Regions from separate parts of the Shewanella sp. Isolate7 genome, predicted to be linked through region 2. Evidence: predicted binding sites of a transcription regulator. Region 2 holds the regulator's gene; each other region holds the start of a gene.

Region 1 (10,448 bases), on a different contig from region 2:
TAACCTGAGCATATTCGCTAAGTTCCTGGATCAGCGCATCCTGCTTGTCGAGCAGCTGCATATCGGCCCCTTGAGACTTCATCAGCTCCTGGTTGATGTGGCCGAGTTCAGTACTGATCTCGTTGATGCGATCCGTCACGGCCGAGATCTGATCGTTGGTCTGTTTCATCTGACCATCGAGTTGCGACTGCATCTGATTAAGCGCCTTGGCTATCTGATCGGCATTGCCCAGCAGGCTACCGCGAATGCCCATATCATCAGGCAGATCCGCCAGACTATTGAGTCCGGCAAAGAGGTCGTTAAGGCTCTGAGGCACCGCCTTGCCTATCTGTGAAAACAGCTGGTCGAGCTCGCTCGTCTTGGTCTGTGTGGTCTGCGCCTGACTCAGCGCCGTCTGACCGATACGCAGCTCGCGCGCGGCATACTCGTTATAGATCCGCTTCACGTCGGTAATATAGGTTCCGGCGCCATAGAAGCTGTTGCCAAGGCGTTGGGATTCCAGGCTAGACTGCTCGGCGACCTGACGGTGATAACCCTGGGTATTGGCATTGGTGATATTGTTACTGGTTACCGCCAGCTGCGACTGTGAGGCAAGCACGCCAGTACGGGCGATATTAAGCAGATCCATCGACATTATGCTTCACCTCTTGTTGCATTTGCTTCAAATTGCGCACTCATCACTTATTACTCCCCACTCATCACTTGCCAAGCATGCTGGCGCCGAGCTCTTTCTTTACGGCTTGAGTTACCGTCTGCATCACCTTGAGCACCTTGTCGGCGTAATCAGGGTCTGTGGCATAACCGGCATCCTGCAGGCCACGGATAAAGGCGGCAGGGTTGGCGGCCTTCTCCATCGCCTCTTGATAACGAGCGCCTTCGGAAATGAAAGAGACGAAATCGTCAAAACTTTGTTTGATATCTTGATACACCCTGAAATCGGCGCGTTGCTTCACCGCAACCCCATGTTCAAATTCCAGGGTACTCACGCCGGCACGCTCGCCTTCCCAGCGGCGATCGGCCTTGATGTTAAATAGGTTATTGCTGGGTTGACCGTCTGCGCGGCGCACCATCTTCTGTCCCCACCCCGTCTCGAGTGCCGACTGAGCGATCAATACCTCGGGGTGGGTGCCCAGGGTTTTCGCCGCCTGCTCGGCGTGAGGGTAGACAGCTTTGACGAACGCCTCACGGCTCTCAAAACCTTGATTTGCCACCCCGGTTGGTGCCTGGGACGGCAAGACCTTGCCGCTCATCACCTCATCGAGTATCTGAGGCATTGGCTTGTTGGCGCTGCTAGCTCCGTTAATAGCCAAAGGCTTAGGCGCCGACTGTGCAACCGGACTCTCCATGCCGCCACGCAGCACGGAAGCCGGCGTTAGCTGACTCGCCTGCGGCGAGAGCTGCTGCACCATGAGATCCGCAAGGCCCAACATCCCCTTGTCCGACAGATTGACCGACATCTGTTGATCATGCATCTGCTCGTAAAACTTGGTGTATTGGCTGTTCATGGGGCTGTCGGACTCAAACACCGCATTGGCATCACGCATGCTCTTCATCAACATCTGCACGAATATGCCTTCAAACTGCTGCGCCACCTCTTTGAGCGCCGCCTTGTCATCTTTCTGCGCCTTGGCACGTAGGGAGTCCAGGCCCCCTATGTCCAAGAAATGCGATGCGTTTGACAGCTTATCCATGTTCAGTCCCGATACCTTGGCGACGACTAACTCGTCTGCGACAAAATTTAGATGATGATAAGCTCACCATGCAAAGCACCTGCCACCTTTAACGCTTCTAAGATGGCTAATACATCCGAAGGCGCGGCGCCGACCAGATTCACCGCCCTGACCAACTCATCTAAGGTGGTGCCAGGGTTGAACAGGAACATGCGATTGTCTTCTTCGGACACATCGATAGTGCTTTCGCTGGTAACCACGGTATTACCGCCTGCCAACGGGTTAGGCTGCGATACCTGGGTCGCCTCGGCGATGGTTACCGTCAGGCCGCCATGGGTCACCGCCGCAGGGAGCAGACGCACGTCTTTGCCCACCACTATGGTGCCGGTACGAGAATTGACGATCACCTTGGCCGATTCAGATGCTGGCTCCACCTCGATATTTTCCAACGTCGCCAGGAACGAGACTCGCTGAGACACATCCCGCGGCGCGCTCACCTGCACCGAGGCGGCATCTAATGGACGAGCCATCCCTGGGCCCAGGAGATCATTGATGGCGTCGGCGAGACGCTTGGCCGTCGAAAAATCGGCGCGGCGCAGATTAAAGGTCAGATGATCGCCGGTGGAAAATGGCGTCGCCACGGTACGCTCGACGATGGCACCATTGGGAATACGGCCGACGGTCGGCGTGTTTTGAATCACCTTAGAGCCGTCGAGTCCTTCGGCGCTAAAGCCGCTGACCACCATGCTGCCCTGGGCAATCGCGTATACATTGCCGTCGACCCCCTTGAGGAAGGTCTGCAATAGTGTGCCGCCGCGCAGGCTCTTGGCCTCACCCAGGCTTGATACGGTCACGTCCAGCGTCTGCCCCGGCTTAATGAAGGCGGGCATGTCGGCACTTACCGCCACCACGGCGACGTTCTTGATCTTAGGACGAAAGTTATCCGGCAGATTGATGCCGAAATTTTTCAGCATGGTCTTAAAGGTCTGCTCGGTATAGCGTGTCTTCTCGCCTGTGCCAGGCAGGCCAACCACCAGACCATAGCCTATCAGCTGGTTGCTACGCACCCCTTGCACGTTGGCGATATCTTTGATGCGCTGGGCCGAGCTGACGCTAGAAAACACCATCAGGGCACAGGCCAATATTATTTTCATCTTCATGGCATCGCTCCTTAGAAGGGCCACCAGTCGCTCATAAAGAACTGACTCAACCAACCCACCTTCTGCGCATCGGCAAAGGTACCTGTACCGCTGTACTGAATACGGGCATTGGCCACACGCTGAGAGTCGATGGTGTTATCGGGACGGATATCTTGCGAGCGCACTATGCCGGTGAGCCTGACAAACTCATCGCCATTATTGATAGTGATCCACTTCTCGCCGCGGATCACCAGGTTACCGTTGTTGAGCACCTGCATCACGTTGGCCGATATGCTGCCCGACAGGCTGTTGCTCTGGTCGGCGTCTGATTCACGCTTGGTGTTCATGCTGTCTTTGTAGCGCAGATCGATAGGCGAGCCGCTGATGGTGACGTTGCCGCCACCGGCATAGATGGGATCCAGCGTCAGATCTGAGCCCTTCTTTAGCTCGTTGTTGGCACTCTTCTTCGCCTTGGTCGACTCTTGCAGGATCACGGTAATGATGTCGCCAACCTTAAGCGCCTTGATGTCCGAATAGAGGCTTGAGGCCTGGCTGTCCTGATACATGGAGCCCGTGGCGGCGATCTTGGTCGGCGGCGCCTCGGGATACACGGGAGCATAATAGGGATCGTCGGCGATCGGCTTCTGGTTGGTTGAGGCACAGCCCACCAACGCCAGCGCGACCACTAAGACGAATGACCTAGCCATATCAAACTTAGTCAATTCAAACTTAGTCATATCAAACCTCTACAAATTCTGATTGACGTAAGAGAGCATCTGGTCGACGGCCGAGATCACCTTAGAGTTCATTTCGTAGATACGCTGACTCTCGATCAGGTTCACCAGCTCTTCGGTCACGTTAACGTTAGAGGTTTCGAGCGCCCCCTGACGAATGGCGCCCATACCATCCAGTGATGCCGTGCCCTGAATAGGCGTGCCGCTGGCACCGGTTTCCAGATAGAGGTTCTGCCCCATAGGGTCCAGGCCGCTCGGATTGATAAAGTCTGACATGCTCAGCTGGCCTACCACCTGGTTTTCCGCCGCGCCTGGGGTCTTTACCGACACCTCACCTTCTGCAGAGACGGTGATGCTAGTGGCATCATCTGGGATGGTGATGGCAGGCTGCAGCACATAACCCGAGCCTGGGGTCACTATCTGCCCGGTATCGTCCAGGGTAAATTGACCGTTACGGGTATAGGCAGTGGTACCGTCGGGCAGCTGCACCTCGAAGAAACCCGGACCTTCGATCATCAGATCCAGTGAGTTATCTGTGGTCAGCATATTGCCCTGGGTGAACATCTTCTGAGTCGCCACCACCTTGGTCCCCGCACCTATGTTCAGGCCGTTGGGTAGCTTAGTATTAGAGGCGCTGATCCCCCCCGCCTGGTTGACGGTTTGATAGAGCAGGTCTTCGAAGACGGCTCGGCTCTTCTTGTATCCAACTGTGCTCGCGTTCGCCACATTGTTGGAGATCACCGAGATATCTGTTTGCTGGGCATCTAAGCCAGTCTTACTAATCCATAACGCCGGATGCATAATCTATCTCCTAACTAATGCGCATTAATGACGAAGAGGCTTGATCCATCTCTTCGGCGGTTTTCATCATCTTGACCTGCATCTCAAACTGACGCTGCAGATCGATTAAAGAGACCATCTCGTCGACGGCATTGACATTGCTGCCCTCAATAGCCCCACTCTCCACGGCAACATTGGGATCGGCCGCGGCATTCACGCCAGACATTTGACGGAACAGACCGTCCTCTCCACGCATCAGGTTTTGATTGCCAGGGTTGACTAACTTGATGCGGCCAACTTCCTCGATCACCTCGGCGGTAGAGCCAAGCGGTCTGACCGAGATGGTGCCATCTTGGGCAATCTCGACCTTCTCGATAGGAAGCGGTAATACGATGGGACCGGCATCTCCCATAATGGGGTTGCCTCTATCATTTCGCAGCAGACCCGAGGTATCGAAACTCAAGCTGCCTGAGCGGGTGTAGGCTTCGCTACCATCGACGGCCTGTACGGCTATCCAACCATCACCCTTCACCGCGATATCGAGATCCCGGCCCGTGGTCTTGATAGGGCCGGCGGCAAAGTTGGCCGACGGGTTCTCTGTCATGGAAAACACACGCGTCGGCAAGCCTTCGCCAAAGGCCTGCATTGATCTGGCCTGCTCAAGATCCGACTTGAAGCCGTCGGTATTGGCGTTGGCAAGGTTGTTGGCACGCACTGCCAGCGAATGCATATTCTGCTTGGCGCCACTCATGGCGACATAGAGTAATTTATCCACTTGCTGCTCCGTCAATGTTTCAACTAAAACTGTCTAATAACAGAACAAAGCAAACATCATGCCAAGCAATGGATTTGGTTAGACTGCTTAAATCAAGCAGATAGAAATGAAGCGAAGGGAGGAAAAGCTAAGCGGCAAGTGAAGCGGAAATGTGTTGCCGCTTGGGCAACACATTTCACTAAGGGATTAACGGATCTGCAGTACCGTCTGCTGCAGGGTATTGTTAACCTCCAGCGTACGCGAGTTAGCTTGGAAGTTACGCTGGGCCGAGATAAGGTCCACCAGCTCTGTGGTCAGATCCACGTTTGACTGCTCAAGCGCCGAGGAACGAATGCTACCGAAGGTACCGCTGTTGGCTTCACCTGCCAGTGCCGGACCAGAATCCAGGCTCTCCTTCCAAGCAGTATTACCCACCTGAGTCAGTCCCTGCTCGTTTGAGAAGCGCGCCAAGGCGACACGGGCCAGCGGTACGGTTGAGCCATTGCTGTAGCTGGCGTTGATCAAACCATCGGCGCCCACTTCCACGTTAGTCAGACGACCAACGGTAGTACCGTCCTGACTCAGCTCGGTCACCTCGAACGGTGAAGCGTACTGGGTCGGGCTGTTGAAGTTGAGGGTTAGCGTCTGGCTGCCGTCTGTACCAGGGCCTAACACGTTGGCGCCACTGACCCCGAGCGTCTCTGTAGTGATCACCGCAGGATCACTACCTATATAGGCACCAGTGTCGTTGAACGACAGCACTGAGCCCTTCCAGCCGCTGGAATTAACCGCCGTGCCGGACGAGTCGGCCACACCGTCACCCGTGGTATCGCGACCATAGGTGCCCGCGGCGCCTGCAAGATCGACCTGCTTACCGTCTACCGCGTAGAAGGCCACCCAGTTACTGGTGCCGGTATAGGCCGCCTGGGGTGGGCGCACGAAATAGGTGGTCAGGATATGGGGCTCACCTAGCGAGTCATACATGGTGACCGAGGTCGAATTGTTGTAGGTGTCTGGGTCGTTCGGATTAAAGTTAGCTGGATCTAGAGTAGACTCACCCGCATTGAGGTTCATCTGAATGCCGATGTTGTCGGTTTTCTGCGGGCTACCCGCGGTATCGGGGATCTTCACCGGCTGAGTGGTGGTGAGGCTCACCGAGGTCGAGTTACCATCCTTATCGACTGGGAAGGTCTGCAGATAGGCACCGGCCGAGTTAACCAAGTAGCTGTCGGCGTCCACCTTAAAGGCACCGGCGCGAGTGTAGGAGAGATCTTGCGAGCCCACTTCTGATGAGGTGACAAAGAAACCACCGCCATTGATCGCCATATCCAGCGCATTGCTGGTAAATTGCAGACTGCCCTGCTGGAACTGCTGAGCCACCTGGGCTGTGGTCACACCGCCACCGACTGTGGTCTTGCTGTTGGCAAAAATAGAACTGGCATACACGTCGGCGAACTCGGCGCGCGACTCCTTAAAGCCTGTGGTGTTCACGTTGGCGATGTTATTCGCCGTGGTATTGAGATCTTTTTGCGCCGCCGCGATACCACTCAATGCAATGTTAAATGACATAAATCACCTCACTAAAAATTTGTTATCTGTTCTGGACCTAAATGCCCTAACGCTCTGCTTTGTCTAGGTTTCAGACACGGCCAGAACATCACCGAGTTTGATACCGCCTATGCCTCTCAAGTTGAGAATCGCGCCGGTACTTGCCGTCCCCAGCGAAACACTCGTCACGTGAGCGTAGGTCGATACGGCTAAATCTTCACTCTTACCATCGACTTTGCCCGATGCCTTGATGGAATAATTACCGCTGGCAACGGGTTCCCCATCCTTATCCAGTCCATCCCAGGCCACATCGATGTTGCCGCCATCACTGCCGTCGACGGTGAAGGTCTTAACCAACTGCCCCTTCTCATCTTCGATGCGTACCGTGATCGACTCGATAGGCTCTGGCGTACTGATCACCCCTTTCAGCACAGGCTCTTCCGCCGAAATATGCCCGGTATCCGATGGGATCAACACCTTCTGTCCTACTAGTCCCGAGGCCTGCAACGCCTGACTCGAGGTCATCACAGTATTAAGATTGACGATCTCCTCGTTGAGCTTAGTGATGCCGTCCACGGTAGAGAAGGATGCCATCTGAGCGATCATCTGGTCGTTATCCACCGGCTTAAACGGATCTTGCATCGACAACTGCTGACTGAGTAAGGAGAAGAAATCCTCCTGGGTCAGCTCCTGGCTCTTGGCCTCAGGAATCGACGACTCCTCTTGCAGGCGCATGCTGTCGAGAAAAGGATTTCCCGTGGTCTGGGTGGTTGCCTGACTACTGGAAGCCTGAGGCGCCACCGTCTTGGCGCTCTGGGTCGAACTGTTTGGCGCAACCTGAGTATTTAATGGATTAACTAGGCTCACGACTTACCCCCTAGGAATTGCCAATGCGTAAGGTTTGCTGAAGCATAGACTTTGCCGCATCGGCAACCTGCACGTTCATCTGATAGGAGCGAGACGCCGAGATCATGTTGGCCATCTCCTCCATCACATTGACATTTGGCTTATAAATAAACCCATCGGCGTCCGCTAATGGATGATCCGGCGAATACTCTTTCTGCAACGGCTTGTCACTCTCGACGATACCGGCCACCTTTACCGCCTGACTGGTCTGCTGCTGATGGCTCGCCTTGGCCAGCTCCGCCTCAAACACAGGATGGCGGGCGCGATAGGTCTTATCCACACTGCTGGAGACCGAATCGGCATTGGCGATGTTACTGGCAGTGGTATTCAGCCTCACAGACTGAGCAGACATGCCGGAGCCTGCCACATTGAAGATATTAAAAAGGCTCATGATTACGTTCCTTTAAGGGCTTTTTTCAGGCCGGAAAACTTACCGTCAAGAAAACCTAACGACATCTGATATTCGAGCGCATTCTGCATAAACTCAGACTGTTCCTGCTGAATATCCACCGTGTTGCCATCACCGGTATCGGGCTGATTTGGCACCCGATAACTAATGTGTTGCTGAGAAAGCGCCGCCAAGTCGAAGTGTTTCTCGTTGCTACGGCTCATCGCCAGCCCGCCTTGGGCCGTGCGCGCCGCCTGCAGCGCCTTATCAAAATCAAGGTCTTTCGCCTTGTAATGGGGGGTATCGGCATTGGCGATATTTGACGAGATCACCTCGGCCCGTGCCGATCGTATCCCCAAGGTATACTGATGTATCCCCAATGCCTTATCGAAACTAATCGCCATAAAATTGCCTCCACACACGAATGTCATAAACAAAGCAATACTTGTGCCAATAAAATCGACTCTGGGTAACTTGCACAGATAGATGCGCGATAGAAATGCAAGGCATAAAAAATGCCAGCGATTGCTGGCATTTGAAACTTGATAGCAAACTCAGAGAGTTAGCACTTTAACTGGCTAAACTTGCGCCCGAGCAAGTGCATCAGGTCCGCTTCTGGTAATAGATACCCGGGTTACACCTGACCATGTCAAACTCATCGGTCAAACCGGCAATCGACTCGGATGCCCCCAGAAACAGTATGCCCTTGGGATTTAGGGCGGCAGCAAATTGCCGCAGTATCTTGGCCTTTGCCTCAGGAGCAAAATAGATAAGCACGTTACGACAAAAGATGATGTCGAACTTACCCAGCAAGGTATAGCTCTCGAGCAGGTTGTGCGCCCTGAAATTCACCAGACGCTTGACGTTGGGCTTCACCACCATGGAGCCAGTGCCCGTGGGTTCAAAAAACTGACGTTTGCGCTCTTCGGACAAGCCACGACCCAGGGCAAGGTTGTCATATTCGGCAACCTTACAGCGCTCTAACATTGAGGGGGACAGATCCGTTGCCAGAATAGTCGCACTACCCGGCAAGGCGCCAGGCTTACGCTGCTGGTATTCCAAGATAGTCATGGCCAACGAATAGGGTTCCTGCCCCGACGAACAGGCGGCCGACCAGATCTTCAGCGGACGCCCCAAGCGGGCATATTCGGGCAAGAGGTTATTGGCTAACAGCTCGAAGGGATAGCGATCGCGAAACCACAGGGTCTCGTTGGTGGTCATGGCGTCGATCACCTCGGCACGAAGTTGCCGCTCGGTGGGCTTCATCGAATGTTTAACCACTTCAGATAATGAGGGAAGATTATATTTCCCCATCAGAGGCGCGAGTCGACTACGAACCAAATATTGCTTATTGTCGCCCAACACAATACCGCTGTGTTGTTCCAGAAATAATTTAAATTGGTTGTACTCGGCTTCGGCAAGTGATTTATTCGGCACCTTGATATCCCAATATCAAAAAAGAAAACAGGCTACAACATACACTATAGCAAGCGTTGCAGAGGTCAGCGTTATACATTAGCTAACTCACTGATACAAGCCTAAACTTACCAAATTTAGGCTCAGGCCCAACTTAGTACAAATTACAAACTAAGATGTTTATTCACCGCCGCCGCTAATTCATCAGGATTAAATTTCGCGATAAAGTCATTGGCACCCACCTTCTCGACCATGGCCTGGTTAAATACGCCGCTAAGCGAGGTATGTAACACCACCTTAATGTCTTTCAATTTCGGGTTGTCGCGGATCTCTGCCGTCAGGGTATAGCCATCCATTTCTGGCATCTCGATATCAGAAATGATCAGAGGGATCTCATGGGCCACGTTATCCATCTCGGCAGCGACTGTCACCAGTTTCTCTAACGCCTCACGACCATCTTTAGCGGTATCGATCTGCAGACTCAATGATTCGAGGGCACGAATGATCTGCTTGCGCGCCACGGCCGAGTCGTCGATCACCATGATGTGATAATGACGCTCCCTGTCGATGGTCAGCTGCTCGTCGACCTCCTGACTGATCTGGGTCTTAACCGGCGAGATCTCATCGAGGATCTTCTCAACATCGAGAATCTCCACCAGCTCGCCTTCAATCTCGGTCACGGCGGTCAGGTAAGAGTAACGGCCCGCCCCTTGCGGCGGCGGCATGATGGCTTCCCAATTCATGTTGATGATGCGCTCGACCGACTTAACTAGGAAGCCCTGCACACTGCGGTTGTACTCTGAGATGATAATGAAACAACCTTCGGTATCTTCAATCGGTCTACCACCGGTAGCCGCGCTGAGGTCGATCACCGAAATCGTCTGGCCGCGAATATGGGCCACGCCTCTCACAAAAGGGTTGAGCTTAGGCAGACCGGTCAGCGGCGGGCACTGCAGCACCTCTTTCACCTTAAATACGTTAATACCAAACCTTTGCCGCCCGTTTAATTTAAACAGCAATAGTTCTAAGCGGTTTTGTCCTACGAGTTGGGTGCGTTTGTTAACTGATTCAAGAATACTCGACATAATGCCTTTGCCCTGTTGTCGGGTGAAT
Region 2 (10,448 bases):
GAAGTCTGGCTGAAAGCGAAACAGATCAAGCTGTTGATCTGCGACGTCGACGGCGTCTTCTCCGACGGCCTGGTCTATATGAGTAACTCGGGCGATGAGCTCAAGACCTTCCATACCCGCGACGGCTATGGCGTCCGCTCTCTGCTGACCAGCGACATTCCCGTGGCCATCATCACGGGGCGCAAGTCACAGATAGTGGAAGATCGCATGACGGCACTGGGCATCACCCACATCTACCAGGGTGTCGACAACAAGCTAGAGCCCTACCAGGAGCTGCTAAGCCTCTATAAGGTCACGCCAGAGGAAGTTGCCTACATAGGTGATGACATGGTGGACCTGCCTGTGATGGAGAAGGTGGGCCTGTCTGTCTGCGTGGCCGACGGTCACCCCTATGTGCGCCAACACGCCGACATGGTCACCCATATCAAGGGCGGTCATGGCGCCCTGCGTGAACTGACGGATCTTATTCTGCTGAGTCAGGATAAGTTTGCCTCGGCCCACGGAATGAGCATATGAACAGAGTCACCCTGGCGATCATCGCCTTCTTCGGCACCGCACTGCTGCTCTATTGGCAGGTGCAGTCGAAAAAGGGCAACGAAGATCTAGCCCTCAAAAACGTCGATCGTCCCGACTATATCGTCCGGGATCTCAAGAGCGTGCAATACAATGATGAGGGTGGCATCAACAGCCGGGTATCGGCCAGCCACATGGAACACTATGCCGAGCGCAACCTGACCTACTTTACCCAGCCCATCTATCTGGTCTATCCCGACAACGGCGATGCCCAGTGGCGCCTGAGGTCCACCAAGGGCACGCTGGACAAAAATAGCGGACGGGTCACCCTGGAAAATAATGTTATCATTGATGCCATTAGCCCAGAAGAACCGATTCAGACCATAGAGACCACCTATCTGGAGCTGGATCTCAATACTATGATTATGACATCCGACAGAAGCATTCGGGTCACAGGGCAAGATTTCCTCATTACCGGGGAAGGCTTATATGCCGATCTCAACGCACAAAATATACGACTGACGAGTCAGGTAGAAGGAACATATGAAACTAAATAGCCTTATTCTTGCTGGCCTGCTGTCCCTGGTCAGTATTGGCGCCCACGCCGAGGTAAACGACCTGCTGCAAGAGGTTAAGATCTCTGCCGCCAGCCAGGAAGCCGACATCAAGAACAACCAGATCATCTTCCACGGTCCGGTAGAAGTCACACAAGGCTCAATCAAGATTTTGGCCAGTAAGCTGCGCGCCTTCAGCAAAGAGAAGAATAGCGGCAAGATCCTCATCGCCACCGGCAACCCAGCCACCTACTCTCAGGTGATGGAAGATGGCCGCCCAGCATCTGCCAGTGCCAAGGAGATACGCTACGAGCTTTCCAGCCGCACCCTGACACTGATCGGCGACGCCACCCTGGAACAGGAAGGCAGCCAGGTCACAGGTTCGCAGATCCGCTACAACATAGAGCAGCAACAGCTGATCGCCGAGAGCAGCGGCAAAGACAGAGTGATCACCATCATTCAGCCTGAGAACTATCAGGAGCAGATCCAGCCAGAACAGAAACCCGAACAGCCCAAACAGGAAAAGCAATGACACACCTAACCTTGAAGGCGGAGAACCTCGCCAAGAGCTATAAGAGTCGTGCCGTTGTCCAAGACGTGAGCCTCACGGTCAAGACCGGGCAGATCGTCGGCCTGCTGGGGCCAAACGGCGCCGGCAAGACCACCACCTTCTACATGGTCGTCGGATTGGTGCAGAGCGACAAGGGCCGCATCTTTATCGACGATGACGACCTGACGCTGGATCCCATGCACCTGCGCGCCCGCAAGGGCATAGGTTATCTGCCTCAGGAAGCCAGCATCTTTCGTAAGCTCTCGGTACGCGACAACATCATGGCCGTACTGCAGACCCGCAGCGATCTGAACAACGACGGCCGCGAAGAGGAACTGGAACACCTGCTGGAAGAGTTCCATATCACCCACATCCGTGACAGCCACGGCATGGCACTCTCAGGTGGTGAACGTCGCCGGGTAGAGATCGCCAGGGCGCTGGCCGCCAACCCTAAGTTTATTCTTCTCGACGAGCCTTTCGCCGGGGTCGATCCCATCTCGGTCATCGACATCAAGAAGATCATCGAGCAGCTTAAGAATCGTGGCCTGGGGGTGTTGATCACCGACCATAATGTGCGCGAAACACTAGATGTCTGTGAGAAAGCCTATATCGTCAGCCATGGTAATCTGATCGCCGAAGGCACACCCGCCGAAATCTTAGACAACCAGCAAGTACGAGCAGTGTACTTAGGTGAACAATTCAAGCTATAGTTAATCTTATAACGGGGCCACACAGAAAAACCTATCTTAGATTGTGGCCTTAGCGACTATTCGATATATTTGTCCGGCACATATAGCCAGAGCTTTCTCATTTTATAATTAGAAACAAGGGAATAGCAGTACGATGAAAGCGTCACTTCAGCTCAAAATGGGTCAGCATCTCACCATGACGCCCCAGCTACAACAGGCCATTCGTCTGTTGCAGTTGTCGTCATTAGAGTTGCAGCAGGAGATCCAGCAGGCATTAGAATCTAACCCGCTACTGGAGTTGGACGAAGAGCAGGAGAGCGCCAATGTCGAGCTGCAAGATGATACCGTCAGCGACAACTTCGATAACAAGTACGACGACAAGATAGAGCTGGATTCGAGCCAGGATAATTCAGGTGTCGAGACCTCTGACGCCCTGACCCAGGACTCCATGCCAGACGAGCTGCCGGTCGATACCACCTGGGACGAGGTCTATACCGCCTCGCCCAACTCCAGCTCGGGCGCCATGCGTGACGACGACATGCCTTTTCAGGGTGAAACCAGCGAAGGCCTGTATGAACACCTTGAGTGGCAGAAGAACCTGACCCCCTTTTCCGATAACGATCTGGCCATCGCCACCGCCATCATAGATGCCATCGACGAGCGTGGTTACCTGACCCAGACCTGTGAAGATATTCTCGAAGCCATGGGCGATCCTGAGATCGAACTCGACGAGGTCGAGGCTGTACTCAAGCGGGTACAACACTTCGATCCCATCGGCGTGGCGGCGAGGGATCTCAGCGAATGCCTGACGATTCAGCTCGCCCAATACAGCGACGACACGCCGCACATCGCCAACGCCCGCATGCTGATCAAGGAACATCTGGATCTCATCGCCGGCCGCGACTTCCGTCTGTTGATGCGCAAGACCAAGCTCAAAGAAGATGACCTAAGGGATGCCATCGCCCTGATCCAGACACTCAATCCCCGTCCCGGTCTCGCCATCACCGCCAGCCGCGACGAGTATGTGATCCCGGATGTGACCGTCACCAAGAAGAAGGGGCGCTGGGTGGTCGAGCTTAATCCCGACAGCATGCCCAAGATCAACGTCAATCAGCAGTATGCCGCCATGGCGCGCAGCACCAAGAGCCAGGCGGATGGCCAGTTTATTCGTGGCCACCTGCAGGAAGCCAAATGGTTCCTTAAGAGCCTGGAGAGCCGCAACGAGACCCTGCTCAAGGTGACCAACTGTATCGTCGACTTCCAACAAGGCTTCTTCGAATTTGGTGAAGAGGCGATGAAGCCCATGGTACTGAACGACATTGCCGAGGCGGTGGAGATGCACGAGTCCACCATCTCACGTGTGACCACACAAAAATATATGCATACCCCGAGAGGGATCTTCGAACTCAAATACTTCTTCTCCAGTCACGTCGGTACCGACGATGGCGGAGAGTGCTCTTCAACAGCAATACGCGCCTTCATCAAGAAGCTGGTTGCTGCGGAAAACCAGAAAAAGCCATTGAGCGACAGCAAGATGGCTCAACTCTTGGCCGAACAGGGTATCAAGGTAGCTAGACGCACCATTGCCAAGTATCGCGAAGCGATGCTGATACCGCCGTCGAATCAGCGCAAGAGCTTATAAAACAAACCTGGAAACTGGAGGACTATCTTTATGCAAATAAACCTGACTGGGCACCATATCGAGATCACCCAATCTCTACGAAGCTACATCGAAGAGAAATTCACAAAGCTTGAACGTCATTTCGATCAGATCAATAATGTGCACGTTGTATTAAATGTCGAAAAGTTGCAACAGAAGGTTGAGGCAAAGTTACATCTCCGCGGCGGAGAAGTGTTCGCAACATCCGAACATGCGGACATGTATGCCGCGATAGACTCCCTGATTGACAAACTCGATCGTCAGGTCATTAAACACAAAGAGAAGCTTACTAAACATTAACGATGGAACTGAGTACCATCCTGCGGCCGGAGTGCACCACCTGCGCCACTCCGGGCAGTAAGAAAAAGGTACTGGAGCTTATCAGCGACTTAGCCGCTGTCCAGTACCCTACCCTCTCCTCTCAAGAAATTTTTGAAAGCCTTCTGGCTCGAGAGAAAATGGGCAGCACAGGTATAGGCAATGGTATCGCGATTCCTCACGGGCGGCTGACCAACATAGATCAACCCGTGGCCGTACTGGTGAAATGTGCTGAACCAATCGCATTCGATGCCATTGACAATCAGCCCGTCGATATCCTTTTTGCATTATTAGTGCCCGCAGATCAATGCGAGCAACATCTTAGCACCCTGGCCGCCATGGCCGAGAAGCTCAATGATAAGGCGATCATTAAGCAGCTAAGAAAGACCCAAGATGAATCCGAACTCTATCAGGTGATCACCCAATGAAATTGGTTTTGGTATCAGGACGCTCAGGATCGGGAAAATCCGTCGCGCTTAGGGTCTTAGAAGATCTAGGCTATTACTGTGTCGATAATCTGCCACTGCAGATGATGGAGTCCCTGCTGGAGCAGCTCAAGGGACGCAACGATCTCGTGGCCATCAGTGTCGACGTGCGCAATATGCCGAGCGAAGAGATCCAGCTGGAAAAGCAGCTGGCCAAGCTTCCCAAAGATACCGAAATCTTAAGTTTCTTCCTGAACTCCAGCGACAGCGTGCTGCTCAAGCGCTATAGCGAGACCCGCAGACTACACCCGCTGTCACGCTCTAAGGTCTCCCTCAAGGAGGCGATACAGCTCGAAGGTAAGTTACTGGATCCCATCGCTAAACTGGTGGATCACTACATAGATACCTCCAACCTCAACATCTATGAGCTAAGCGACAAGGTTCGCGAGATCCTGCTTGGCACTGTGGATAAAGAGTTGGTGATCAACTTCGAATCTTTCGGCTTTAAATATGGCATGCCAAGCGAAGCCGACTTCATGTTCGACGTACGCTTCCTGCCCAACCCCCACTGGGAGCCGGAGCTGAGGCCCTTAACCGGCCTGGACGAGCCTGTGCAGCAATTTCTCAGTCAGCAGCCACTGGTCAACAAGTTCATCTGGCAGATCGAAAACCTGCTGGAGACCTGGTTGCCTCACCTCGAGCGCAACAACCGCAGCTACCTCACCATCGCCATCGGCTGCACCGGCGGTCAGCACAGGTCTGTCTATGTGACCGACCAGCTCGCCAAGCTGTTTAACAAGGGGCAGCATAAGGTACAGGCTCGCCACAGAGAGCTAAAGCATGACTAAGTTGGCTCGCCAGCTGACCATCTGTAACAAACTGGGGCTACACGCCAGGGCGGCGACCAAGCTGGCGGTACTCGCCGCCAAGTTCGACGCCGAGGTCACCCTAATTCAGGGCGATAAACAGGCCTCCGCCGCCAGCGTACTCGGCCTCCTGATGCTCGAGACCGGCATGGGCAAAACCATCACCATCACCAGCGAAGGCAAAGATGCCCAGGCGGCCCTAGATGCCATCAGCGCCCTTATTGACGCCAAATTCGATGAGGCCGTATAATCGGCTCGCTTTCCGGTACCAGCTTAATTTCGTCCTATACTTATCATAGACTTACAAGCCTACCGCCCATGCCGTTCAATCAACTGCCAAAGGAGGAGCTATGCCGATCGAAGTGTTAGATAGTGAGACCACAGATCAACGCCTTAATCAGCTGACTCAAGCCTTAGGCAGTGGCATGTTTGTCCATGTGCGCAGCATGCTGCACGACATGGCCGCCTCCGATATCGCATTCATCCTGGAATCTTCGCCGCCGCGCACCCGTCAGGTGCTCTGGCAGCTGATCGACCAGCAGCACACGGGGGAGATCCTCGACGAGCTGGGTGAAGAGCTCAAAGATACCCTGATCACCCAGATGAGTCCCGAGCGGGTCGCCAAGGCGGCCGAAGGCATGGATACCGACGATCTGGCCTACATACTGCGTAGCCTGCCCGACAGCGTCTTCAATCAGGTGTTGCAGTCGATGACGGCGCAAGACAGGGCCAGGGTGGAGCAGGCGCTCTCCTATCCGGAAGATACCGCCGGCAGTATCATGAACACAGATACCGTGACAGTGCGGCCCGATGTCACCATAGATGTGATTCTGCGTTACCTGAGGATCCGCGGCGAGCTGCCCGATGCCACAGATACCCTGTATGTGGTGGACAAGCGCGACAGCCTGCTGGGCGGCGTACGCATTACCGACCTGCTCACCTGCGATCCTAATGCCTCGGTGCGAGAGATCATGAACGACGATCTCGAGGGGATCCCCGTGGCCATGGACGACGGCGAAGTCGCCCAGTTGTTCGAACGCCATGACTGGGTCTCGGCGCCCGTGGTGGAAGAGGAAACCAATCGTCTGCTGGGCCGTATCACCATCGACGATATCGTCGACGTGATCCGTGAGGACGCCGAACACTCCATGATGGGGATGGCGGGTATGGATGACGATACCGATACCTTCGGCCCTGTGGTCAAGAGCACCCTGAGGCGCTCCCTCTGGCTGACCATCAACCTGTTTGCCGCGCTGCTGGCCGCCTCGGTCAGCAACATGTTCGAGAACACCCTGGAGCAGTTTGCCACCATCGCCATCTTGATGACCATAGTACCCAGCATGGGCGGCGTGGCGGGCAACCAGACCCTGGCCCTGGTGATACGCGGTATCGCCCTGGGACAGATAGGTCAGAGTAACTCCCGCTGGCTGATCGGCAAGGAGCTGGCTATCGGCTTTCTCAACGGCCTGCTCTGGTCCTTGCTGGTGTTTGCGGCCATCTGGCTATGGAAGGGCGATATCGCCCTGGGCGGACTGATCGGCGGCGCCATGCTGATCAACATGACGGTGGCCGGTCTGGCTGGCGCCTGCATTCCCCTGCTGCTGAAGAAGTTTAATATTGATCCCGCGCTGGCCGGCGGCATGGTGCTCACCACAGTCACAGATGTGATTGGCCTGTTCGCCTTCCTCGGCCTCGCCACCCTGTTCCTGCTGAATTGATTCTCGAGTGCATCCCAAAGCCCAATCGGATGCGCTTGAATTTCAATGTTAACGACATCTTTTTCACGCTAGGATAGGTAGAGTCACCGGCGAGAGAAAAGCCATGCAAAATACTCAAATACTCATCATAGAAGATAATGCCGATGTCGCCGGCGTCCTGGGAGACTACCTGGAAGCCCAGGGGGCTCAGGTGGATTACGCCAGCAACGGCGAACTCGGCCTGCGCCTCGCGACCGAGGGACACTTCGACGCCATAGTACTGGATCTCATGCTGCCCAAGATGGACGGCTATGCCGTGGCCAAGGCCCTGAGAGAGCAAGGCTCCAGCGTCCCAATCCTGATGCTGACGGCGCTGGACGACAAACAGGATCTGCTGCAAGGCTTTCACAGCGGCGCCGACGATTACCTGACCAAGCCCTTCGATCTCGATGAACTGCATGTGCGCCTGCTGGCATTAATCAAACGCCAGCTGGGACGGGTCGCTCAAGGCTGCCAGCAGTGTGGGCCGCTCACCCTCAACATCGCCGAGCATACCGCCTACCGCGATGGCAAGAAACTGCAGCTGACTCCCAGTGGTTACCAGATCCTGCACCTGCTGATCTCCCGCGCCCCCAATGTGGTGAAGCGGGAGGAGATAGTGCAGCATCTGTGGGGGGAAGAGCCTCCCAACAGCGATATCCTGCGCAGCCACATGTACCAGCTGAGAAACCAGGTGGATAAACCCTTCGACACCCCCATCATACTGACAGTGCCTAAGATAGGCTTTCGGTTAGACGTGAATCAATAGAGGCCCAACAGGTGCGAAAAACCGCCAAGAGTATGACTCGTAAACTCAGTTTCTACTTCGGGAGCATCGCCCTCCTGGTGGCCGCGATCCTCTATATCTTGAGTATCATCATCCTCTACTGGGTCGAAGATGAACTCAACCGCCGCACCCTGGAGCAGATCGCCCCCAGTGCTCAGACGGCGTTCGAACAGGGCGCCATGTCGCCGCTGGTCTTAAGCACCACGATCGTTGCCTACAATGATCCGGACACCCTACCCAAGGAATATCAAACCATTGCCGATCTCCCCATCGGCTTTCTCGATGAGCTACACGACACCTTCAAGGAAGATATCTTCATCTATCGCAGCCAATATGACGACACCAAGGCAACCCATCCCCTGATTCTGGTGATGGATGCCGAGAAGGTAGAGCTGAGCCGTGACGAATGGAACAACATCAGCCTGGTTATCTTGGCGGTCACCCTGATGTTGTTTGCCCTGTTCGGCTTTGCCATCACCATGCTCACCCGTAGGCTTATCGCTCCTATCCGGGCCATCAGCGAGCAGCTCGAGGGCTCGGAGGGCAACCAGAGCTTTCAAGTCTCCAAGGACGCCACCCTGGAGTTTCATGCCCTCACCGCCAGCCTCAATCACTATCAGCAGCAGATCGCCCAGCTGATCCGCCGCGAACGGGCCTTCTCTCGCTATGCCAGTCATGAACTCAGGACGCCGCTGACCATTATTCAGGGCGCCAGCCGTCTGCTCGAGCAGGAAGGCAATCCGGAGTTTCAACAGCGACAACGCGGGCGCATCGCCAAGGCCGCCAGCAATATGCAGCAGATCATCGATGCACTGCTGAGCCTGGTAAAACAGGAAAAAGGACTGAGCTCGCCCGAGCTCAGACCCCTACAGGAGAAGGAACTCAAGCAGATCCTGGCCGAGGTCGCCCCCCTGGCAAGCCAGAAACAGATCCAGCTAACGCTACAACTCGATGCCAGTCCGCAGATAGCCCCCAGCGAGCCTGTGCTACGCATGTTGCTGGTCAACTTGCTTAATAACGCCATCAACGCCAGCGATAGCGGCCACATCAGCATCAGCGTCGATGAAAAAGGGATCTCGGTACAAGATCAGGGCCATGGCATGAGCAGTAGCGACACCCGCCCCCAGGGCCATGGCCTGGGGCTGGAGATCGTCGAGGCCCTGTGTCAGCGTTATCAATGGCGTTTTAGCCTCAACAATAGCGATACCGGTTGCATCGCCAGGTTGCACTTCCCTGCAGCAATTGATGCACGCTAATGGTGCAAAATAATGGTGCAACATAGGCGCTAAGCCAGGTTCTAGCACGCCCCAACCCCGAGTTTCTGTCTGTCATCTAATTGGCATAAGTTTCGCTTATCCTAGGGCCTGTTTATCTTTCGCGTTCATTTTTGCAGCATTCTGTATCGATTTTATACAAGGCAGAGCGATTGTAATGTAGTGTGCTACATCAATGAGCGATAACGCAGTAGAAAAATGATACAGACGCTGCCCGCAGGGTTCGTCTTGAGCACGTTCAACTCTTTGTTACTCGGCTTTTATATAGAATAACTATACTTCAAGCCTCATGCCGCGATTTGAACGTGCTCAATTAGAACAAAAATTGTTCTCAAAAGGTCAACAGGCCCTAGCGCGGTCACGCACTCAGGAGGCTTTCCCTTGTACAGGCTTGAGACACAAAGACACACCAGAGACAAAGACGCGTTTTGGCAGCCGCAATTCGACGGCGAGCCAAATCATCAAGATCAGTATTACCCGCACCACCTGGGCGGTCATTCGCAGTCGCGCGCGATCCATGACAGCCTAAGTGCGCTAGCCAGCGAAGCGACAGACCAGAGCCGACAACGTCAGCTCAGCCTGAATCGTGAGATTGTCGCCCTGGTCGCGGAGCAGGCCAGGCTATCGCTCAACTAAGACGACTTAACTAGGGCTTATCGCCTGATGCGACTCATATAAGGGCGACTCATGTCAGAGCGTCCAGGTTCGAGCGACTAGGTTCGAGTGGCCAGGTTCGAGCGTCCAGGTTCGAGCGTCCAGGTTCGAGTGGCCAGGTTCGAGCGCCCCAGTTCGAGGAACAGTACTCGCGAACCAGGCGACAAGGGAGTCTAACCCCTTAAAGAATCAAGAGGCCGCTAACGGGAGCGCGGCGTGATATTGGAGAGGCTATCGAAGAATCTCTGTCTCTGCTTCTCGGCATCGAAGCGGCGCACTATCTGCCACTCCTGATACAGGGCTATTGCAAACCCTACGACCACTACCAACAAGCATCCGGCTCCCAGGTAAGTGATGATGTTTACGGCGACATCTGCTCCTGCAGAACTACTGGCGCTGCCAAAACCTATCATACACAAGCC
Region 3 (10,448 bases), on a different contig from region 2:
GTTTCCTAAAGAGGCTTTGAAAATGCAAACTCAAGTGCTAAATAATGGACTGCTCTCTTTCGAGGATAGGCGCGTTTCTCAGGCTCACACTAACGAACATTGGGACAGGTTAACGACGGCGCAGCGATTCGCCTTCTACACCTTAGCGAAACTTGGTTATCAGCTACTCTTTGTCAGACAAACGCCTACGACAAGTACGGCTATCGCCAAGCAGGAAGATCAACTCGCGACCATAGACGACAATGGTGATATCGACTTTAATCCAGATATCATCCTGCGCGAACGCCGTCCACCTCGAAAGCAATAAGTTAAAAAAGGAGCCTCTGGCTCCTTTTTTATTTTCCCAACCGTTCCGGTTATACCAATCACAGTAAATATGTGATCAGAAATAGCGCAGGAAAAACGCTTGAGAACAAAGCAGGATTTTTAGATAAGTAGTTATTCTACAATTAAAAATATTAATACAGTTATCGAGCGTTTTAACAAGCTAGCATGATCAATTATTTATTACGATTGGTATTACTCCCCCTGCATCGCCTGTTCGGTCAACCAGCGATCGGCGGCCTGTTCCCCCATCAAGTGCTTCAGGGTTGGCCGGATGATGACGCCCATCTCGGGTCTGCGCCAGAACATGTAATGGGGCAGCTTAGCCTGGGTCGCAGCGCCGAACACTCTATGGAGCAGGCTGGCAAACTCATCTAGGGTCTCCTGATCGTATTGCACCAGATCGGGATAGATGGCGTCGATGAGACTATCGAAATCCTCAAATTCCCCTAACGCCTGCCAGCTATATCGAGTGAGCAGCTGAGAGAGCATGGGCGTCGACCAGTGAGAGATCGCCTTCACGTTCTCAAACACCTCCAGGTTACGTCTGTGATACTGCTGCCAGGCCAAGGTTTCCGGCCGGCCCGCCTTAGCAAGCGACCAGAGCAGGTAAAAATCTGCCAGCCACTCGTGTTGGTAAGGCGTTAGCTTATCGGCTTGCAAGTAAGTGGAGCGCGAACGGCTCACCTCCAGGTGCCCCAGCTCGTGAGCCAGGGTCATCTGCTTGGCCTGCGCTATCGGCAGGGCATAGACCTGGCCGTTCCACAGCGCCGAATAAGACTTGGGAATGCGCGCCTCGGCCAGCAACACCAGGCCAGTAACACTTAAATTGGTAATACCTGGATCGCCCAGGGGCCTGACCATGGCACCGCGGCGGCCCATCTGACTCACCAGCGTTTGAGAATTGAGGGGTAATTGCGCCCTGGCCTCAGGGGGTAACTGGGCCAGACACTCATGAATGTGAGACGTTTGACATACCAGGGCCTGACCTTGGGGCATGGGCGCCCAGAACCAGGCACTGGCGATCAGTAACGTCCCTGCGATCACTGCTTGGCCATGATATTTTCGATGATGGCCGTAGTAGAGACGCCATCTTCGAAGCCTAGCACCTCGACGCTGCCACCGGCGGCGATCACCTCTTTGCCACCGGCGATCTCTTCTACCTTGTAGTCACCCCCCTTCACCAGCTTGGTGGGTAGCAGTCTGGAGATGATACGCTGTGGCGTATCTTCGCTGAAGGGCACCACCCAGTCTACCGAGGCAAGACCCGCCAGTACCGCCATACGACGTTCCAACTTGTTGACAGGACGGCCGTCACCCTTGAGGCGCTTCACCGATTCGTCATCGTTGACCGCCACGATAAGCCTGTCACCCAATGCTCTCGCCTGCTGCAGGTAGCTCACATGGCCGGCGTGCAGGATGTCGAAACAGCCATTGGTCATCACCACGCGCTCGCCCTTCAGCTTGGCCTGCTCCAGGGCATAGGCCAGCTGATCTTCACTCACCACCCCATAGCCGCTCTCGCCATGGCTCAGATTAAGCGCCGCGATAAGTTCGATGCGACTCACGGTAGAGGTACCCAGTTTACCAACCACGATACCCGCCGCCGTGTTGGCCAGGGCGCAGGCCACAGGCAAGTCGCAACCTACCGCCAGCGAAGTCGCCAATGCCGAGATCACAGTGTCACCGGCGCCGGTAACGTCATAGACCTCACGGGCAACGGTTGGAATGTGCAGCTCAGGGCCATCTTGGGTGATCAGCGTCATCCCCTTCTCGGAGCGGGTCACCAATAATGCCTCGAAATCGAAATCGCGCATCAGCTGCTTGGCCTTGGCCACCAGATCCGCCTCATCGGCCACGGCACCGACCACCTGCTCAAACTCACTCATGTTAGGGGTAAGCAGGCTGGCACCGCGATAACGGGAAAAATCACTGCCCTTAGGATCCACCAGCACCTTGACCCCTTTGGCCTTAGCCTTGGCAATAAAGGCCTGAGGCGTAGCTATCGCCCCCTTGGCGTAATCTGACAAGACCACCACGGCCACCTTATCCAGTTCTTTCTCGGCACTTTCCAGCAAGGCCTGACTCTGCTCGGCCGGATAGGCCTCCTCGAAGTCGAGGCGAATCAACTGCTGGTTGCGGGACAAGACGCGTAACTTAGTAATGGTTGGCAGGTGAGCCACTCTGTGCCACTTAGGCGCAACGCCCATGGCCTCAACCCCTTGGGTCAGGGCGGCGGCGGTTTCATCCTCACCCACTATGCCCGCCAGGCTCACCTGACCGCCCAAGGCGGCGATGTTCAGGGCAACGTTTGCCGCCCCGCCGGGTCTGTCTTCTATTTGATTCACTCTTACCACAGGCACAGGCGCCTCGGGCGAAATACGCCCCGTTGGGCCGCTCCAGTATCTGTCTAACATCACATCACCGACGACCAGAACGTTTGCTTTTTCGAAAGCTGGCAGAGAAATCTTCATATGGCACTTATCTTTTTGCGAAAATTAATCCCTGATTATACCTAATTTTCCCAACAAATTGAGTTAGAATAAGCAGTAATTTTTGTAAACCCCATAGGGTCAACCGTGGTCGAAAACGCTCAATTCTCCGCTCAATTTTTCCATCCCAAATACTGGATCATCTGGTTAGGCGTCGGCTTGATGCGCCTGACCCAGCTGCTGCCGCTCAGGGCCCAGATGAAACTGGGCCGAGGCATAGGCCGCTTAGCCATGGCGATCGCCGGCAGCCGCGTCAACACTGCCAAACGCAACATCGAACTCTGCTTTCCCGAGATGAGCCCGGCCGAGCAACAGGCCTTGTTGACCCGAAACTTCGAAGAGACAGGCAAGGCTATCTTCGACATCGCCAACGCCTGGTGGTGGAGCGATGAACGCATTCAGCGCCATATGACGATTAAAGGCCAGGAAAATGTGGAACAGACACTGGCGGCGGGTCAGGGGGTTATCCTCTTTGCGGTGCACTGCCTGCCACTGGAGATGGGCGCACGCATCTTTGGTCAATTTCAGCCGGGTATAGGCGTCTACCGTCCCCACAACAATCCGCTGATGGAATACCTCCAGGTCAAGGGGCGCCTGCGCTCCAACAAGGGACTGGTGCCTAAACGGGATCTCAGGCAGATGGTGCGCAGCCTGCGCAATCCAGATGTGATCTGGTATACCGCGGACCAGGATTTTGGCCGTTCAAGCGCCGTCTTTATCCCCTTCTTCGCCGTACAGGAAGCCGCAACCATCACGGGTGCCACCACCCTGGCCAAGCTAGGCAAGGCCAAGGTATTGCCCTTCGTGGTGGTGCGTAATCAGGATGACAAGGGATACACCATAGAGATCCAGCCACCGCTGGAGGATTTCCCTGGGGAGAACGAGCTCGAAGATGCCAAGCGAGGCAACCGCATAGTAGAGTCCATTATCGGCCGCAGCCCGGCGCAGTATATGTGGCTGCATAGACGCTTCAAGACGCGCCCCAATAAGGATGACCCGTCGCTCTATCGCTAGAGGCCTGTAGACTGTCGCCTTACAGCTAAAGGCTCAGGCATTAACACTGAAGACTTAGACATTACCGCTAAAGGCTCAGCCCCTATCCCTAACGGGAAACGCCAGATAAAGCCAGCCATTGAGGCTGGCTTTTTTGTCACCAAGCATCACCTCACCGAGCCAACAAGTATCAAATCGACACAGACAAAACACACACTGTCATTTTGACATATGGTGTCATTTTTACACCCTGACGCAAGTGTCATAATGACAACTTAATAAGACACCAATATAAGGTTAATCGGTAATAATCAACAACTTAAAAAATTGGCACACTAGATGCTATTACAGGGTACTCCACACCTACAATATATTGCGCTGAGAGGCTCTATGAACAAACAACGGCTAACGGCGATAGCACTCTTGATAGTACTTATCGCTTCATTCTCTGTCCTGCTAAGCATAGGCAGTGACATCTATCGCGAAAAACCTCCGATTCCCACTGCCTTTACCGATGTTCAGGGTCAGCCCCTGTTCACTCAAAATGATATCGAACGCGGCCAACTGGTTTGGCGCTCTATGGGCGGACACCAGCTGGGCTCAATCTGGGGTCACGGCTCCTACGTTGCCCCGGACTGGACCGCAGACTGGCTACACCGTGAGGCTCAGGCCTGGTTAGATATCACCGCCAAGGCGCAATATGGCAGAAGCTTTAACGAACTGGACTCTATCAAGAAAGCCGGGCTCGAGCAGTCTCTGCGTGACGATCTTCGCCACAACAGCCTGACCACCTCGGCCAATGGTGAGATTCACATCAGCCTGTCTGACACCCGCGTCAAGGCGATTGAAGAGGTTTCGGATCACTATCTGTCTCTCTTTGGTGACGATCCTAAGCTTGCTACTCTGCGTGAACAATACGCGATGAAAGAAGGCACTGTACCCGACCTAGAGCGTCGCCAGCAGTTAAACGCCTTCCTATTCTGGGGTGCCTGGGCCGCCATCACCGAACGTGAAGGTCAAGAGTACACCTACACAAACAACTGGCCATTCGACCCTCAGCTGGGTAACACGCCAACCTCTGACAACATCGTCTGGTCTATCCTGAGTATCGTTACCCTGATCGCAGGTGTCGGTGCCCTGGTTTGGCACCACGCGGCTGGCAAGCATGAAGAGCTGCCAACACCCGCCAAAGAAGATCCCCTGTTCCTCAAGAAGCCAACGGCCTCACAGAAAGCCGTGGGTAAATACTTCGTTACTGCGGTCGGTCTCTTCCTGCTACAGGTCCTCCTAGGGGGCATCACGGCTCACTACGCGGTAGAAGGCCAGAACTTCTACGGTATTCCGTTATCCGAGATCCTGCCTTACTCAGTGACACGTACCTGGCACACCCAGCTAGCAGTATTCTGGATCGCCACCGCCTGGCTTGGCACAGGCCTCTATATCGCACCTGCACTATCGGGTTACGAGCCTAAGTTCCAACGCCTTGGCGTCAACGTCCTCTGGGTTGCCCTAGTAGTCGTAGTACTGGGCTCAATGGCCGGTGAATGGATTGGTGTACAACAGTACTTCGACCTGGACACTAACTTCCTCTTCGGTCATCAAGGATACGAATATATCGATCTCGGCCGCGTCTGGCAGGTACTGCTACTCGCTGGTCTATTAATCTGGCTAACCCTGGTCACCGCCGCCATCCGCCCAGCCCTTAAAGTACAAGGTGAGATGCGCCCTGTGATCTGGGTACTGTACGCCTCTTGTGTCGCCATTGGCCTCTTCTATGGTGCCGGCCTCTTCATGGGCAAGCACACCAACCTGGCTATCGCCGAATACTGGCGCTGGTGGGTAGTTCACCTATGGGTAGAAGGCTTCTTCGAGACCTTCGCGACCTCTGTTATCGCCCTGATGCTGGTACGTCTTGGCCTAATCCGTGCTCGTAGCGCCAACGGCGCCGTACTGTTCGCCACTGTTATCTTCCTCACCGGTGGCCTTATCGGTACCCTGCACCACCTCTACTTCACTGGTACACCTACGGGTGTGATCGCCTGGGGCGCCATCTTCTCAGCACTGGAAGTGGTACCGCTAGCACTGATCGGCTTCGAAGCTATCGAGAGCTACCGTATGCGTAACGCCAGCCCTTGGATGATTCGCTACAAGTGGGCCATCATGTTCTTCGTCGCAACAGCCTTCTGGAACTTAGTGGGTGCCGGCGTACTGGGCTTCCTGATCAACCCACCAATCTCGCTATACTTCATCCAGGGTCTTAACACTACTGCGACCCACGGCCACGCTGCCTTCATGGGTGTATACGGTATGCTGGGTGTTGGTCTGATGCTCTTCTGTCTGCGCGGTCTCACCGGTCAGATCCAATGGAACGACAAGCTGCTTAAGGGTGCCTTCTGGAGCCTGAACATAGGTCTGGCGGCCATGGTCTTCATGTCACTGCTACCAGTCGGTCTGACTCAGTTCTTCGCCGTCATCGAAAATGGCTACTGGTTCGCCCGTTCACCAGAAGTGATCCACAGCCCATTGGTTGAGACACTGGTATGGATGCGTGTCCCAGGTGACGTCATCTTCGGTGCAGGTGGTCTATTCCTTGGTGCCTTCCTGTTCGACATCATCAAGAAGGCCATCGGTGCCAAGGGTACTCAACCCGTTGCCGATTCAACACTGTCGGCTAACGCATAAGGCCTGACATCACTCGACAAAGGGGTCATAGCGACCCCTTTTTACCCTCAAAGCAAGTGTAAAAATGACAATAAACATTAGTGTTAAATTGACATATACTAATACCAATCACAGTAAACATGTGATCAGAAATAGCGCAGGAAAAACGGCTGAGAACAAAGCAGAATTTTAGATAAGTAGTTATTCTACAATTAAAAATACTAATACAGTTATCGAGCGTTTTAACAAGCTAGGGAAGGTGCGAACAAGTCGTCGCACAGCTCTGGCTTTGATAGCAGCGACAGTTCAAGGCATTCAACTGAGGGCATGCCGAGGCCTGCTGAAGTTGAATAACGCCGAAATGGTGTTGCTATCAAAGCCCCGCAGGGCGAGGCTTACAGCGGTATTTGCTGCGTTACAGTTCTTGCGAAGGACTAGGGCCATTCGCTGCAAACTGTGCCGCACAGCTCTGGCTTTGATAGCAGCGACAGTTCAAGGCATTCAACTGAGGGCATGCCGAGGCCTGCTGAAGTTGAATAACGCCGAAATGGTGTTGCTATCAAAGCCCCGCAGGGCGAGGCTTACAGCGGTATTTGCTGCGTTACAGTTCTTGCGAAGGACTAGGGCCATTCGCTGCAAACTGTGCCTTGCATCTATCCACTTTAAGCACACGCAGAGCAAGCACGGGACTTATTCGCACCTTCCCTAGAATGATCAATTATTTATTACGATTGGTATAAGATCTAAAACCACCGCAGCATGCCAGTAGAGAAGGATACAGCCTGGCATAGGTGCTACATTTCGGAGACCCCATGGCACTAAGTCAAACCCAACTGACGCGGATGGCGTTAGATATCACCTCGGGATTGTCCAATCATGACAGGTTCTCGCGCCTGCTCGACACCATCAGGGAAAGTATGCAGTGCGACGCCGCGGCGCTGCTGGAATTTAAGGGTCAGCAGTTCACCCCATTAGCCATCAACGGCCTGAGTCCCGATGTACTTGGGCGCCGTTTCGTCCTCCACGAGCACCCCAGATTGGAGGCGATCGCCCGTGCCGGTGACGTGGTGCGCTTTCCCGCCGACAGCGATCTACCCGATCCCTACGACGGCCTTATTCCCAATCAGGGCGATAACCTCACGGTACACGCCTGTATCGGCCTGCCGCTGCTGGCCGACGGCAGCCTGATCGGCGCCGTGACCATAGATGGCTTCGATCCCGATCAATTTAAGTCCTTCACCAATGAGCAGCTCAGAGGGATCAGCGCCATCGCCTCGGCCTCCCTCAACAACGCCCTGCTGATCGACAAGCTGGAGAAACAGGCGCTGCAGGCCCAGTGGGACAAGGACGACGGCACGACCCAGAATAAGGAAGGCACCAAGGAGATCATTGGTCAGTCCCAGGTGATGAACAACCTTAAGCAGGAGATCGCCGTGGTGGCACCGACGGATCTCAACGTGCTCATCATGGGCGAGACGGGCACGGGTAAAGAGTTGATCGCCCATGAGATCCATCAGGGGTCCATGCGCGCCGCCCAGCCCTTGGTCTACCTCAACTGCGCCGCCCTGCCAGAATCTGTGGCCGAGAGTGAGCTGTTTGGCCACGTCAAAGGGGCCTTTACCGGCGCCGTCAGCAACCGCAGCGGTAAGTTCGAGATGGCTGACAAGGGCTCGCTGTTTCTCGATGAGATAGGCGAACTGCCACTGACATTGCAGGCCAAGCTGCTCAGGGTATTACAGTATGGAGATCTGCAACGCGTCGGTGACGATCGCAGCCTCAAGGTAGACGTGCGGATCATTGCCGCCACCAATAAAAACCTCAAAAACGAGGTGTTAGCCGGACGCTTTCGTGCCGACCTCTACCACAGACTCAGCGTCTTTCCCTTAGTCGCCCCGCCGCTGCGAGAAAGGGAGCAGGACATCACCCTACTGAGCGGCTTCTTCGTCGAGCGCTGCCGTCAGCAACTAGGACTGCAGACCTTAAGGCTCAGCCCAGCCAGTCTGGCGATGCTCGAGGGCTACCAATGGCCAGGCAACGTCAGGGAACTGGAACACAGCATCTACCGTGCGGCCATTCTTGCAAGGGCTCAGTCGTCCGGCAGTAACGGCCTTATCAATCCCGAGCATTTCGAGTTCGCCAACTCGGCGCCGCGCAGCGTCCAGAGCAGTGGCAAAACCGTTGCGCCACAATTTAGTGGCAGCCTCAAGCAGGCGACCGAAGCCTTTCAGGCCGACTACATACGCCAATCCCTCACCCAGCACGATAACAACTGGGCCGCAACCGCCAGAGAGCTCGAGGTCGATTCGGGGAATTTACACCGTCTGGCAAAACGGATAGGGTTAAAGTAAGTCAATTTCAGAAAATACAATAAGATGCCAAGCCAGACACGCCGCTATTCCCTGCTCGTTGCTCTGCTGAGCCTACTAGGCTTTAACGCCATCGCCAGTGAGCCAAGCCTGGAGACACTGGCGGCGCCTCTCTATCAATTGGAGCAAAAGCTTAGCCGGCATGAGCTCGATAACGGCCTGAGCCTCTATCTGTTGCCGCTACCCAATAAGCAGAGTGTCGCCATCTCCAGCCAATTTGCGGTAGGCTCGCGCAACGAGAGCGAAGGCGAATCGGGTTACGCCCATCTGTTCGAACACATGCTGTTTAAGGGCAGCGAGAATGCCCCCGGCGACAGCTATGGCCAGACCATGAGCGCCCATAGCGGCTACTTCAACGCCAGTACCTTCTTCGATGCCACCAACTACTATGTCAATCTTCCCAGCCAGGCGTTAGCGCTGGCACTCTGGCTCGAATCGGATCGCTTCATCCGCCCCAGACTCAGCGAAGAGGCGGTGCGCAATCAGCAACAAACCGTGCTCGAAGAGATGGCTACCACCATAGACAACCAGCCCTATATTCGCCCGGCCATGACCTTTCTGCTCAACCAGGTAAAGGACAGCCCCTATGGCCACGCGGTGATCGGCTCAGTTGACGATGTATCGGCGGCCACACCCGCCAGCCTGAGCCGTTTCCACCATGACTTCTACCGCCCAGATGCCATGCAGCTGGCTATCGTCGGCGACCTGCCGTCACAAACCTTGAGCTGGGTGGAGCAGTACTTCGGGAGCTGGCAGAAACCCAGTCGTCCGCTGGCGCACTTCTCCCCCCTGGCCGTCGAGCGACAGCCGGTGCGAGGCGAGATAGTCGATAGCCGCGGCCCCTGGCCGGGACTCTTGCTGGCCTGGCACACGGTCGGCACCTTAGATCCCGACGCGGCGGCGATGACACTGGTCGAGGATTACCTGCTGCAAAACCGCACCAGCATGCTGGAGAAACTGCATCTCAAGGCGCCAGAAACCCTGCTGCACTACTCCGTTCCCCTGTCGATGCAACATCTCGGCGTCATGAACCTGGTTCTAGTCCCCAGAGCCAAGGTCTCCCTCGACGAACTCAGCCAGCGCATCACAGAGATGGTCGACCGGCTCGCTACTCAGGGGGTCACATCGACTGAACTTGAACGGCTCAAGCGTCGCTGGCTGCTGGCCCAGCTGAGCAAACTCGACAACGACGTCAGCCTGGCTAACCTGCTCAGCGCCAGCCAACAGAGGGATAAGCTCAATCCCCTTACCGCCCCCTGGGAGCGAATTTCGGCCGTGACTCAGGAGGATATCAAGCGGGTCACCCAGCAATATCTCAGCCCGGGTTTCGTTCGCCTGGATCTGCTTCCACCCTGGTACATACGATGGGGTAAGGCGATATTAGAGTGGCTCCCCGACGGCATGTCCGACTCATTGGAGGAGAAGGTACTATGAGACAGATGAGCGTACTCCTGATCCTCGCCTGCACACTCTTAAGCGGTGGCTGCCAGCAGACCCGGCTAAGCTTTACACAGGTAGAAGCCCCTAAGGTGCCGAGTTTCGACGCACCGACCAATGCCCCAGCGCTGGCAAGAAGCGAGTTTACTCCTTTGGCGCGCCCCGAGGTTATCTC

What was found. Region 2 encodes sigma-54, which starts transcription at its own class of promoters, with help from an activator protein. Its sites were predicted from a motif close to GTTGGCACGNNNNTNGNNT; they were not measured.
Positions count from the first base shown of each region.
Region 1: the regulator sigma-54 is predicted to act here: its motif matches at 8,356-8,374, upstream of flgB (flagellar basal body rod protein FlgB).
Region 3: the regulator sigma-54 is predicted to act here: its motif matches at 4,136-4,154, upstream of L1D47_RS19675 (nitric-oxide reductase large subunit).

Region 1 covers NZ_JAKEVJ010000069.1:5,778-16,225, reverse strand. Annotated here, with positions in the region: gene flgK (flagellar hook-associated protein FlgK) at 1-634, opposite strand, end outside; gene flgJ (flagellar assembly peptidoglycan hydrolase FlgJ) at 699-1,691, opposite strand; gene L1D47_RS16030 (flagellar basal body P-ring protein FlgI) at 1,739-2,830, opposite strand; gene flgH (flagellar basal body L-ring protein FlgH) at 2,842-3,516, opposite strand; gene flgG (flagellar basal-body rod protein FlgG) at 3,556-4,344, opposite strand; gene flgF (flagellar basal-body rod protein FlgF) at 4,355-5,098, opposite strand; gene flgE (flagellar hook protein FlgE) at 5,285-6,646, opposite strand; gene flgD (flagellar hook assembly protein FlgD) at 6,710-7,492, opposite strand; gene flgC (flagellar basal body rod protein FlgC) at 7,503-7,922, opposite strand; gene flgB (flagellar basal body rod protein FlgB) at 7,925-8,323, opposite strand; gene L1D47_RS15990 (protein-glutamate O-methyltransferase CheR) at 8,523-9,362, opposite strand; gene L1D47_RS15985 (chemotaxis protein CheV) at 9,500-10,420, opposite strand.
Region 2 covers NZ_JAKEVJ010000003.1:60,362-70,809, reverse strand. Annotated here, with positions in the region: gene kdsC (3-deoxy-manno-octulosonate-8-phosphatase KdsC) at 1-516, shown strand, start outside; gene lptC (LPS export ABC transporter periplasmic protein LptC) at 513-1,070, shown strand; gene lptA (lipopolysaccharide transport periplasmic protein LptA) at 1,057-1,599, shown strand; gene lptB (LPS export ABC transporter ATP-binding protein) at 1,596-2,327, shown strand; gene L1D47_RS01385 (RNA polymerase factor sigma-54) at 2,461-3,948, shown strand; gene hpf (ribosome hibernation promoting factor) at 3,979-4,266, shown strand; gene ptsN (PTS IIA-like nitrogen regulatory protein PtsN) at 4,269-4,712, shown strand; gene rapZ (RNase adapter RapZ) at 4,709-5,557, shown strand; gene L1D47_RS01365 (HPr family phosphocarrier protein) at 5,550-5,825, shown strand; gene mgtE (magnesium transporter) at 5,926-7,293, shown strand; gene L1D47_RS01355 (response regulator transcription factor) at 7,397-8,080, shown strand; gene L1D47_RS01350 (HAMP domain-containing sensor histidine kinase) at 8,113-9,354, shown strand; gene L1D47_RS01345 (hypothetical protein) at 9,754-10,008, shown strand; gene L1D47_RS01340 (intracellular growth attenuator family protein) at 10,227-10,448, opposite strand, start outside.
Region 3 covers NZ_JAKEVJ010000120.1:2,519-12,966, reverse strand. Annotated here, with positions in the region: gene L1D47_RS19695 (hypothetical protein) at 23-307, shown strand; gene L1D47_RS19690 (hypothetical protein) at 520-1,371, opposite strand; gene hldE (bifunctional D-glycero-beta-D-manno-heptose-7-phosphate kinase/D-glycero-beta-D-manno-heptose 1-phosphate adenylyltransferase HldE) at 1,368-2,798, opposite strand; gene L1D47_RS19680 (LpxL/LpxP family Kdo(2)-lipid IV(A) lauroyl/palmitoleoyl acyltransferase) at 2,904-3,830, shown strand; gene L1D47_RS19675 (nitric-oxide reductase large subunit) at 4,200-6,491, shown strand; gene norR (nitric oxide reductase transcriptional regulator NorR) at 7,283-8,818, shown strand; gene L1D47_RS19665 (pitrilysin family protein) at 8,843-10,270, shown strand; gene L1D47_RS19660 (insulinase family protein) at 10,267-10,448, shown strand, end outside.